Regions from separate parts of the Kribbella amoyensis genome, predicted to be linked through region 2. Evidence: riboswitches for the same ligand, from Rfam matches in the RefSeq annotation. Region 2 holds a riboswitch; each other region holds the start of a gene.
What was found. Region 2 has a riboswitch for cyclic di-AMP ahead of FB561_RS12350 (glycoside hydrolase family 16 protein). Riboswitches for the same ligand answer to the same signal wherever they lie in the genome.
Positions count from the first base shown of each region.

Region 1 (3,267 bases), 210 kb from region 2:
GCACACGTTCGGGTCGATCGTTGCCGGCGGCACCGGTTCGAGCGACTGCGGGATCGAGCTGCTGACGACGTCGACCGGGTACAACCTGGACGGCGACGGCAGCTGCTCCCTGACCGGCCCCGGCGACCAGAGCAACGTCGGCAGTCCGCAGCTGGGAGCCCTTACAAACAACGGTGGACCGACCCAGACGATGCTCCCACTGCCCGCCAGTCCGGCGAACGGCGCCGTGCCCGCAGCGGCCTGCACTGTACTAACTACGGACCAGCGGGGAGTCGCCCGACCACAGGGCACGAACTGCGAAGCCGGGTCCGTCGAGGTGGCCGAAGGACCTCCGCCGGTCCCCGCGTGCACGATCACCGGGACCAACAAGGGCGACGTGCTCGTCGGTACGCCGGGGCCGGACGTGCTCTGCGGTCTGAACGGCGAAGACCTGCTGCTCGGACTCGGCGGCAACGACATCCTCCGCGGCGGCAACGGCAAGGACGTACTCATCGGTGGGCCCGAGACCGACGTACTCGACGGCGGGAACGGCAAGGACGTCTGCCTCGGCATCGGGGACACCCAGATCTCCTGCTGACCGGTAGGTTCGGTGCATGCTGACCTTCGACGACGTCCAGGCCGCGGCCCAGCGGATCGAAGGGACCGCCCACCGGACCCCGGTCCTCACCTCGCGGACGCTGAACGCGTTGGCCGGGGCCGAGGTCTTTCTCAAGGCGGAGAACTTCCAGCGGATCGGCGCGTTCAAGTTCCGCGGCGCGTTCAACGCGGTGACCCGACTGACCCCGGACCAGCGGGCGCGCGGCGTCGCGGCGTACTCGTCCGGGAACCACGCCCAGGCCGTCGCGCTGGCCGCCTCGATCACGGGGACGAGCGCGGTGATCCTGATGCCGGCCGACGCGCCGCCGACGAAGGTCGCCGCCACCCGCGGGTACGGGGCCGAGGTGGTGACGTACGACCGGTACACCGAGGACCGGACCGCCCTGGGGACCAAGCTGGCGGAGGATCGCGGGCTCACCCTGATCCCGCCGTACGACCACTACGACGTGATGGCCGGCCAGGGCACGGTCGCGCTCGAACTGATCGAGGAGATCGGTCCGCTCGGCGCGTTGCTGGTGCCGGTCGGAGGCGGCGGGTTGATGGCCGGCTGCGCGACCGCGGCGACCGCCCTGTGCCCGGGGATCCGGATGATCGGGGTCGAGCCGGCCGCCGGCGACGACCACGCCCGCTCCCTGGCCGCCGGCCGGCGGGTCGAGATCGAGGTCCCGCGGACGATCGCGGACGGGCAGGCGATCCCGACGCCGGGCGAGCTCACGTTCGCGGTGAACCGGCGGCTGATGGAGAGCTGCGCGCTGGTCAGCGACGACGAGATCAAGGCGGCGATGCGGTTCGCCTTCGAGCGGCTGAAGATCGTCCTGGAGCCGAGCGGGGCGAGTGCGCTGGCGGCCCTGCTGGCCGGCCGGGTGACCGGTCTGCCGGAGCGCGTCGGAGTGGTGCTGTCAGGCGGGAACGTGGGCCTGGAGCGGTTCGTCGAACTGCTCGACCAAGGGTGACCTGAGCACGCACTGTGCCCGTTGTCACAGACAGCCACGGTCAAATGTGACTGGGGTCACATAGATCGGCTGTGTGGGCGCCTGAGGGCCGCTCAGCCACGCTCAGGACACCTGGTGTTCACCGTGGATCCCTGACGCGTCAGAGAGCCGTTCAGGGCCTTTCCGGACGGTCTCTGCCAATTTGAGGGTTTGCGTCGTGATCGTTCTGTTATACAGTCGTCGGCGGTTCGACAAAGAAACGAACTGCATGTGTGTCAACGCCGAGCCCTGCCAGGGCGCACATGTTCCCCTCGAAACAACAATTGGCAGGGGTGGGGGACCCAGGAGGTTGGGTCTCGACCGTGAGTGGCCGAGACCCTGGGGTGAAGTCCGCGGGAGCGGACCGGGCGAGATTTCCCAGCCCGAACCCGACAGCTAACTCCGCAGGCGTCGGGAGACAACCATGCCCGTCACTGCCCGACGGACTGCGCTGCATGGCGCCGTCAGTCAGATCAGCGAGTCCAGTACCCGGCCCTCTGGCCGGACGTTGGCCAGGCATCGCAAGACCAGCAAGCCCGCCACTCCGCGGGCCGCGGCCGCCGTTCTCACGGTCGGTCTCGCCGTCTCCGGTGGAGCGGCTCTCACCGTCGCCGCGCCGGCCGAGTCCGCGCACGCCGCCGGTACCTCGAAGACCACCTCGGCCGCGTGGGCCCGGGGCAACAAGCCGATCAGCACCAAGCCGCACCTGCGGTACGCCGACGCGGGTTCCGCGGTCCGGTACGTGCAGCGCTCGCTCGACGTACCGGCCGGCGGTTGGTACGGCTCGGCCACCCGCACCGCGGTGGCGAAGTTCCAGCGCAGCGTGGGCCTGCCGCGGACCGGGACCATGACCGTGAACACGTGGCGTTCGCTGTTCTACGCCGCGAACCACGGCCTGCTGCACGGCGGCGCCGGCAAGAGCTCGACCTTCCAGGCCCGGGTTCTCAAGGAGGCCGCGAAGCTGCGGGGCACCCCGTACCGGTACGGCGGCACCACCCCGCGCGGCTTCGACTGCTCCGGCTACACCGGCTACGTGTACAAGAAGGCGGGCAAGAAGCTGCCTCGTACGTCGCGCCAGCAGTACGCCGCCACCAAGCACCTGAGCCGCAAGGCCGCCAAGCCTGGTGACCTGGTGTTCTTCAAGAGCGGTGGCGGCAGCGTGTACCACGTCGGCATCTACGCCGGTGGCAACATGCTGTGGCACGCCTCGAAGCCGGGCCGCCCGGTCGCGAAGGCGAAGATCTGGAGCTCGAACGTGGCCTTCGGCCGCAAGTAACGCTCCGCCGCACCAGATCAGCGAGACGCCCATCCCCCCTGGGTCGCTGATCCTTCGAAACCGGTCGTGCGTCGTCGTCCCCCACCCCTCCGACGGCGCGCGGCCGGTTTCCCTTTTGTCTGCCCCGATCAGCCGTCGAGCAGGCCCGCGTCGTGGGCCAGGATCGCGACCTGGACCCGGTTGGTGGCGTCCAGCTTCACCAGCACCCGGGAGACGTGCGCCTTCACGGTCGCCTCGCTCATGAACAGGTCCCGGCCGATGTCGGCGTTCGACAACCCGCGCGCGACGGCCGCGAGGACCTCGCGTTCGCGGTCGGTGAGCGTCTTGAGCCGACCCCGGGCTTCCCGCTGCCGCTCGGTCCGCGGATCGGCCGCGAAGTGCCCGATCAACCTGCGCGTGACCGCCGGGGACAACATCGCCTCC
Region 1 covers NZ_VIVK01000001.1:2,395,034-2,398,300, reverse strand. The annotation lists gene FB561_RS11430 (right-handed parallel beta-helix repeat-containing protein) at 1-577, shown strand, start outside; gene FB561_RS11425 (threo-3-hydroxy-L-aspartate ammonia-lyase) at 594-1,550, shown strand; cyclic di-AMP (ydaO/yuaA leader) riboswitch at 1,829-1,993, shown strand; gene FB561_RS11420 (C40 family peptidase) at 1,993-2,844, shown strand; gene FB561_RS11415 (response regulator) at 2,973-3,267, opposite strand, start outside.
Region 1: linked by a shared signal. The riboswitch ahead of FB561_RS11420 (C40 family peptidase) and the one ahead of FB561_RS12350 (glycoside hydrolase family 16 protein) in region 2 are both predicted to bind cyclic di-AMP.

Region 2 (3,267 bases):
CCGGTTGGTACACGGGAAGCCGGCGGACGGGGAGTAGTCGTACGGGAAAGGGGCGCAGACGTCGAAAGTGTCGTTGGTCCATTGGACGCTTGCCGACGCGGTGGACTGGCAGAGTCCTATGACGGCCGCACTTGCGGCGGTCACGGCGATACCTCGTTCGAAGAAGCCCATGGTGCACTCGCTCCCTGCTCGCTCTCTACCTGCGGACGAGGACCGAGTGTGTCCGACCGGCCTGCCTCGCGGCTAGCGAGTTGCAGGAAGTGACATGCCGCCGTCAGCCACGACGTCACCCCGGCACCTGCGGTGAGGTGCCGGGGTGAACGTTACGTCGAGAGTGTCAGGACCAGACGCGGACCCAGTCGACTCGGAGGGCGGTTCCGGGGGTGATTGCTTCGCCTGCGTTCGGGCGGATTGCGTAGTTGAGGATAAGGAACTGCGGATCCGGGCCGTTGAAGCTGTGGGACCACAGCGGCTTGCCGTCGTAGTAGAACGTGACTCCGCTGCTAGTCCACTGGGAGCCGAAGTTGTGGCAGCCGACCAGTGGCGAGGACGAGTAGACGCCGCCGTGGTACTCCGGGTTGCCGTGGTGCAGCGAGGCCTTGGTACCGCCGCCGATGCCTTCGAGGATGTCGATCTCGCCGTGTTCGGGCCACGGCACCGAGGACGGGCCGTTGGTCCACCAGGCCGGGAAGCCGTCGACCCGGCCGTCGCCGTTTCCGTCTGGCAGGCAGACGCGGGCCTCGAACGAGCCGTACCGCTGGTTGAACGACTTCCGGGTGTTCACCAGGCCGGACACGTACTCCTTGGTCGCACCTCGGCAGTACGCCTGGCGCTTCGCGAGCGCCAGGTTGAGGTATCCGCCGGACTGGGAGACCTGGTTGGAGTCGTAGCACTGGAGATTGTTGCTGTTGACACCGTCCGAGATGCCTTCCTTGAACCAGCCGCGCTCCCACTTGTTCGTGTCGACCGTGGCGGCGTTGAACTCGTCCTGGAACGTCAGCCGGTGCGACCCCGACGGGTTCCATGACGGCGCGAGGCCGGTCGCCGGCGGGGTGGTCGGGTTCGAGGTCGTCGGCGAGGCCGTCGGCTTGGGCGACGTGGTCGTCGGCGACGCGGTCGGCTTGGGTGACGTCGTGGTCGGCGACGCGGTCGGCTTCACCGTCGTCGGCGCCGAGGTCGGCGCCGAAGTGGGAGCCGAGGTCGGGGCCGAGGTGGGAGCTGACGTGGGTGCCGAGGTAGGAGCAGACGTGGGCACCAAGGTGGGCGCCGATGTCGGCGCGGGTCCGGTCGCGCCGTCGGGGACGTAGCTGATCTCGAGCTTCGACTGCTTCAGCCCGGACTCGCGCGAACCGAAGACGGTGCCGCCGGCTCCGGACGGCTGGGTCAGGGCCAGGTTCAGTTCACCGGCCTGGGTGATGCCCTGGGAGACGTCGATCCGTACCTGCGCCGACTTGCCGTCGTCGGCCACGGTCGCGAAGGGCGTACCCGGCTTCGGTGCGGTCGAGTACGTGACCGCCTCGGTCCAGCCGCTCGGCGCTTTCGACACCGCGAGCTTCGCCGGGTTGCTGGTGGTCAGCCGGGTCAGGACCAGCGTGGCCTTGCGGTCGTAGCCGTCGGCCGCAGCGGGCACGGAGTACCGGATGAAGCTGGTCGACTCGTTCAGCTTGGCGACGAGCCGGGAGGACCAGCCGTGCTTCTGGGTGGGCGACTTGGTGTGGACGTACGCGTCGGCGGTGGCCGTGAGGCTGACCGGGGCCGGGACGCTGTCGGACGTCAACGCCGCGACGCCGAGTCCGGCCGTGGTGAGGACAAGGGTGGTGCCGGCGAGGATCGGGATCACTGCGCGGCGTCCGGCCTTGGCGGCCGGTTCCTTCAGTTTGTCGGAGGGGACGGCAGCGCGATGTTGTGCGCGCGCACGGGAAAATGCATCCCGCATCGGGACAGTCCTTCCTGCACGCCTGTGAGGTTAGCTGTCGGGCTCGGGCTGGAAGCTGCCCTGTCGCTGGCGCGACTTCGCCCCAAGGACCGCACCGAGGCGCGCGGAAGCGCCACGGGCCGGTCCGGGAACCTTGGGTCCCCCACTTCCGCCCTCGGATGCTGGATGGGAGGGGTCACCGACTCGGAGGGCGGAACTCGGCGTTGCGAGTCGGCGGGTATTCGTCACTCGCCGGCATCCGGTCCCCAGTTCCGTGGCCAGGCGCCGGTGAGCATACGCACACTCGCGACAGGGTCTCAACTCGGTAACGGAGGCTCGAAAAACTACTTCCCGCAACCATCGGGGTAGTCTGATCGACACAGCGTGACGAGCAGCGTGGACCCGGTACCGCTGCAACTGTCACTGTCCGTCGAAGGACACCGGTAATCGGATGGTCCGCGGGCGGGGTTTCGTCACGGTCTGTGCAGAGGGTCCCGCGAAGATACTCCGGCTTTCGGACGGCTGGTTTCACCATGCCGAGACCGCGGTACGGGCGGTCGATCTATGGTGGGCCGATGGCATCGGTCAAGCAGGTTCAGGTGACTTTCGACTGCGCGAAGCCTGAGCGGGTTGCTCGGTTCTGGTGTGAGGTTCTCGGGTACGTCGTGCCGCCGCCACCGGCCGGTTTCGCTTCCTGGGCGGACTTCGATCGCACGCTGCCGGCCGAGGACCAGGGGTCGGCGTTCGCCTGTGTCGATCCGTCGGGGGTGGGTCCGCGGTTGTTCTTCCAGCGGGTCCCCGAGGGCAAGGTCGTGAAGAACCGGGTGCACCTCGATGTGCGAGTCGGCACCGGGCTCGTGGGTGAGGAGCGCCTGGCCGCACTCGAGGCCGAATGCACACGCCTGGTCGCGCTCGGCGCGGGCCGCGTACGGCTGCTGCGGGCCGACGGCGTCAACGAGTCGTGCCTCGTGATGCAGGACATCGAGGGCAACGAGTTCTGCCTCGACTGAGGAGTACTTCCTCCCACCTCGGCTGAGCAAGCACGGGTCGACAGTTCGTCGTTGGCCCGCTATCGTCCGTTATATGAAGAGTTGTTCAGATGTTCAAATGGCCGGACGATGAGCGGCAATCACGGCGGTACCGCGACGGGGCGGTACCGCGGTGTGTTGGCTGCGACGCTCGTGATCGCGCTGGTGATCGCGGCGGTGCAGATCTTCGGGGCTGCCGTGACCGGGAGTCTCGCGTTGCTTGCCGATGCCGGGCACGTGCTGGCCGATTCCGGTGGGGTCGGGCTCGCGTTGGGTGCGACGTTGCTGGCGGCGCGGGCTGCCAGTGGACGGCGGACCTTCGGG
Region 2 covers NZ_VIVK01000001.1:2,604,691-2,607,957, reverse strand. The annotation lists gene FB561_RS12355 (hypothetical protein) at 1-171, opposite strand, end outside; gene FB561_RS12350 (glycoside hydrolase family 16 protein) at 338-1,936, opposite strand; cyclic di-AMP (ydaO/yuaA leader) riboswitch at 1,942-2,104, opposite strand; gene FB561_RS12345 (VOC family protein) at 2,491-2,925, shown strand; gene FB561_RS12340 (cation diffusion facilitator family transporter) at 3,079-3,267, shown strand, end outside.

Region 3 (3,267 bases), 2.1 Mb from region 2:
GACCTTCGCGACCGAGGACGGCAAGTCGCTGCTGGCCGGCCAGCGCACGGTGTACGCGTACCACCCGACGACGCGCAGCCTGAAGAACCTGGTCCGCAACGCGGTGCTCGCGGTCCGGGTGCTGGCCCGGGAACGGCCGGACGTCATCGTCACCACCGGCGCCGGGGTCGCGCTGCCGTTCTTCGTGCTCGGCAAGCTCGGCCGGATCCCGACCGTCTACATCGAGGTCTTCGACCGGATCGACCACGCCCCGCTGACCGCGCGGCTGTGCAAACCGTTCACCAGCCGGATGCTCGTCCAGTGGGACGAGCAGCAGGAGCTGTACGCCGATTCCACCGTGGTCGGGAGGTTGCTGTGATGCCCGCCGAGAACGCCGACCAGCTCGATGTCCTGGTCATCCTGGGCACGGATCACCATCGGTTCGACCGGTTGATCGGCTGGCTGGACGACTACCTGGAGCAGCCCGGTCACGAGTCGCTGCGCGCCCTGGTCCAGTACGGCGGGAGCATGCCACCGCGCCGGGCCAAGGGCGTCGGCATCATCGCCTGGACCGAGTTGCAGGACCGGATGCGGCAGGCGACCGCCGTGGTCAGCCACGGCGGTCCGGCCACGATGCTCGAGGTCCGCCGGCAGGGCCGCAAGCCGATCGTGGTGCCGCGTGACCCGCTGCTCGGCGAGCACATCGACCAGCACCAGCAGGAGTTCTCCCGCCGGATGGGAAAGCTGGGCCTGGTCACACTCTGTGAGGATCGGTCCTCGTTCGAGACGGCGCTGAGTGCCGTGCTCGCCGACCCCGAGGGGCACGCGGTCTCGGCGGAGGAGAATCGTCGTGACAGCCTGCAAGTGGCCGCGGCGGTCGACGCCGCGGGCCGGATCATCGACGGCCTGGCGGTCTCGCACGCGCGACGCCGGTTGGCCCGGTCGTAGCGGAAACCCTTGCGAAGCAAGCGTTTGAGCAGTGGTGGAAAGGTTCGCGACAGGCCCGGTGTGATGTAAAGAGTCGGCGGATCTCGACCTCGGAGCAAGTTCGAATAGTTGCCCTCGGTGTCCGCATACCCGGACATGGTCGACGCTGCGTCACTTTCGGGGCCGTTATCCAGCTGTGATGTAACGCTGGGTAAATCGGCTACCGAGAGTGATGTTAAGGGCGCCGTCCGATGTCTTGAGGCCCGCGCGCGGACCTGCGTAAGCTCACCCGCGCCTGGACCGGCCTGGGGGCGGCCAGCAGACCGAGTACTCCGCCGGCTCGCAACGCCGAGTTCCGCCCTCCGGGCCGGTGACCCCTCAATGGCATCCGAGGGCGGAAGTGGGGAAACCACAGGTTCTCCGGACCGGCCACGCCCACGGCCGGTCCTTGGGGCGAAGCCGCACCCCCGCGGCCGGGTAACACTTCCGATCCGAGCCCGACAGCTAACCTCACAGGCGTGCAGGAAGGACTTGCCCCTCATGGGGGATGCCTTTTCCCGTCGGCACGCACGACATCGCGCTGCCGTTCCCTCCGACGCACTGAACGAGCCGGTCGCCAAGGCCGGCCGTCGCACGATCGTCCCGATCGTCGCCGGCGTGAGCCTGCTGATCACCACCGCCGGGCTGGGCGTGGCCGCCCTGACGCCCACCCAGGATCCGGCCCCGGTCGGCGTGAACCCGACCGCCGACGCGTACGTCTCCACCAAGTCGCCGACCCAGCGCCACGGCTGGTCCACCCGCCTCGTGGTCAAGCAGGGTGAGTCGACCAGCTTCGTCCGGTACTCCGTGCCCGCGGTGGCGGACGGCTACAGCCGCAAGGCCACCCTGGTCCTGAACCGGCTCACCACCAGCAACCCGAGCAAGATCCGCGTCTCCAAGGCGCCGGGCGGCTGGACCGAGAGCGTCACCGCGGCGACCGCGCCGACCCCGGGTGCGACCGTCACGACGGCTGACGACGACGGCAGGTCGGCGCAGCTGCGCATCGACGTGTCCGCGGCGGTGACCCAGGCCGGCACGCTGAACCTCGCCATCACCCAGCCGGTCGGCCGGGGCGGTGCCGTGTTCGGTGCCCGCGAGTCCGGCGTGAAGCAGTCGAAGCTGGAGATCAGCTACGTCAAGGGCGGCGGCTCCCCGCAGCCGTCCACGCCGACCTCGGCGCCGACGACCACGACGTCGCCGACCAAGCCGCCGACCACGGCCCCGACGTCGACGCCGACGACCACCAAGCCGACGACGACGCCGACCACGACGCAGCCGACGTCCACGCCGACCACCACGACCCCCAAACCGACGGTCACCCCGACTACTACGGCGCCGACGTCGACCCCGACGGCCGGTCCCGGGTGCACGGTGTCCGAGAAGCTGGTGCCGTCCTGCGGCGCCTGGTTCGGTGCGGCGGCGAACCCGCTCGGCAGCGAGTCCTGGGACCAGGCGCTGCCGACGTTCGAGTCGACCATCGGCCGGACCGTCGACATCGCGCACTACTACAACTCCAGCCCGAAGCTGTTCCCGACCGCGGAGATGATCAAGCGCGCCCGGGAGCCCGGCAAGAAGCGGATGCTGCTGCTGAACTGGAAGCCGGAGATGGGCCGCACCTGGGCCCAGGTGGCCGCCGGTGACGCGGAAGTGGACAAGGCGATCGACGCCGAGGCGGAGTACCTGAAGACCACGTTCCCGGAGAAGTTCTTCCTCGGCATCCACCACGAGCCGGAGGACGAGGTCCGCCCGGCCGCCGGCTCGGGCTACACGGCCAAGGACTACGCGGCGATGTACCGGCACGTGGCGCTGCGGCTGAAGGCCAAGGGCGTCACCAACGCGGTGTTCGTGATGAACTACATGGGCACCCCGCACTGGGGTTCGCAGCCGTGGTTCAACGACCTGTACCCGGGTGACGACGTGGTCGACTGGATCGCGGAGGACCCGTACATCTTCGGTGACTCGGCGAACTGGTGGACCGACTTCGGCCAGGCCGTGAACCGGACCGACACCTACACCAACCCGAACTGGCCGGGTTTCTACACCTGGGCCACCACCAAGCACCCGGGCAAGCCGATCATGCTGGGTGAGTGGGGCGTCGACGAGCAGACCATGTTCGGCAAGAACAAGGCCGACATGCTCCGCACGGTGCACGACGGACTGGCCAAGCGGCCGGCCATCAAGGCGCTGGTCTACTGGAACGAGACCGACTTCGACCCGGTCGGCGAGACCCGGCTGGACTCGTCCAGTGGTGCCAGGTCCGCCGCCCAGGAGGTCCTGGACAGCGGACCGCTGGCCCGTCGCCTGAACTAGGCGATATCCGGC
Region 3 covers NZ_VIVK01000001.1:4,657,797-4,661,063, forward strand. The annotation lists gene pssD (PssD/Cps14F family polysaccharide biosynthesis glycosyltransferase) at 1-358, shown strand, start outside; gene FB561_RS21950 (glycosyltransferase) at 358-927, shown strand; cyclic di-AMP (ydaO/yuaA leader) riboswitch at 1,243-1,439, shown strand; gene FB561_RS21955 (CBM96 family carbohydrate-binding protein) at 1,447-3,255, shown strand.
Region 3: linked by a shared signal. The riboswitch ahead of FB561_RS21955 (CBM96 family carbohydrate-binding protein) and the one ahead of FB561_RS12350 (glycoside hydrolase family 16 protein) in region 2 are both predicted to bind cyclic di-AMP.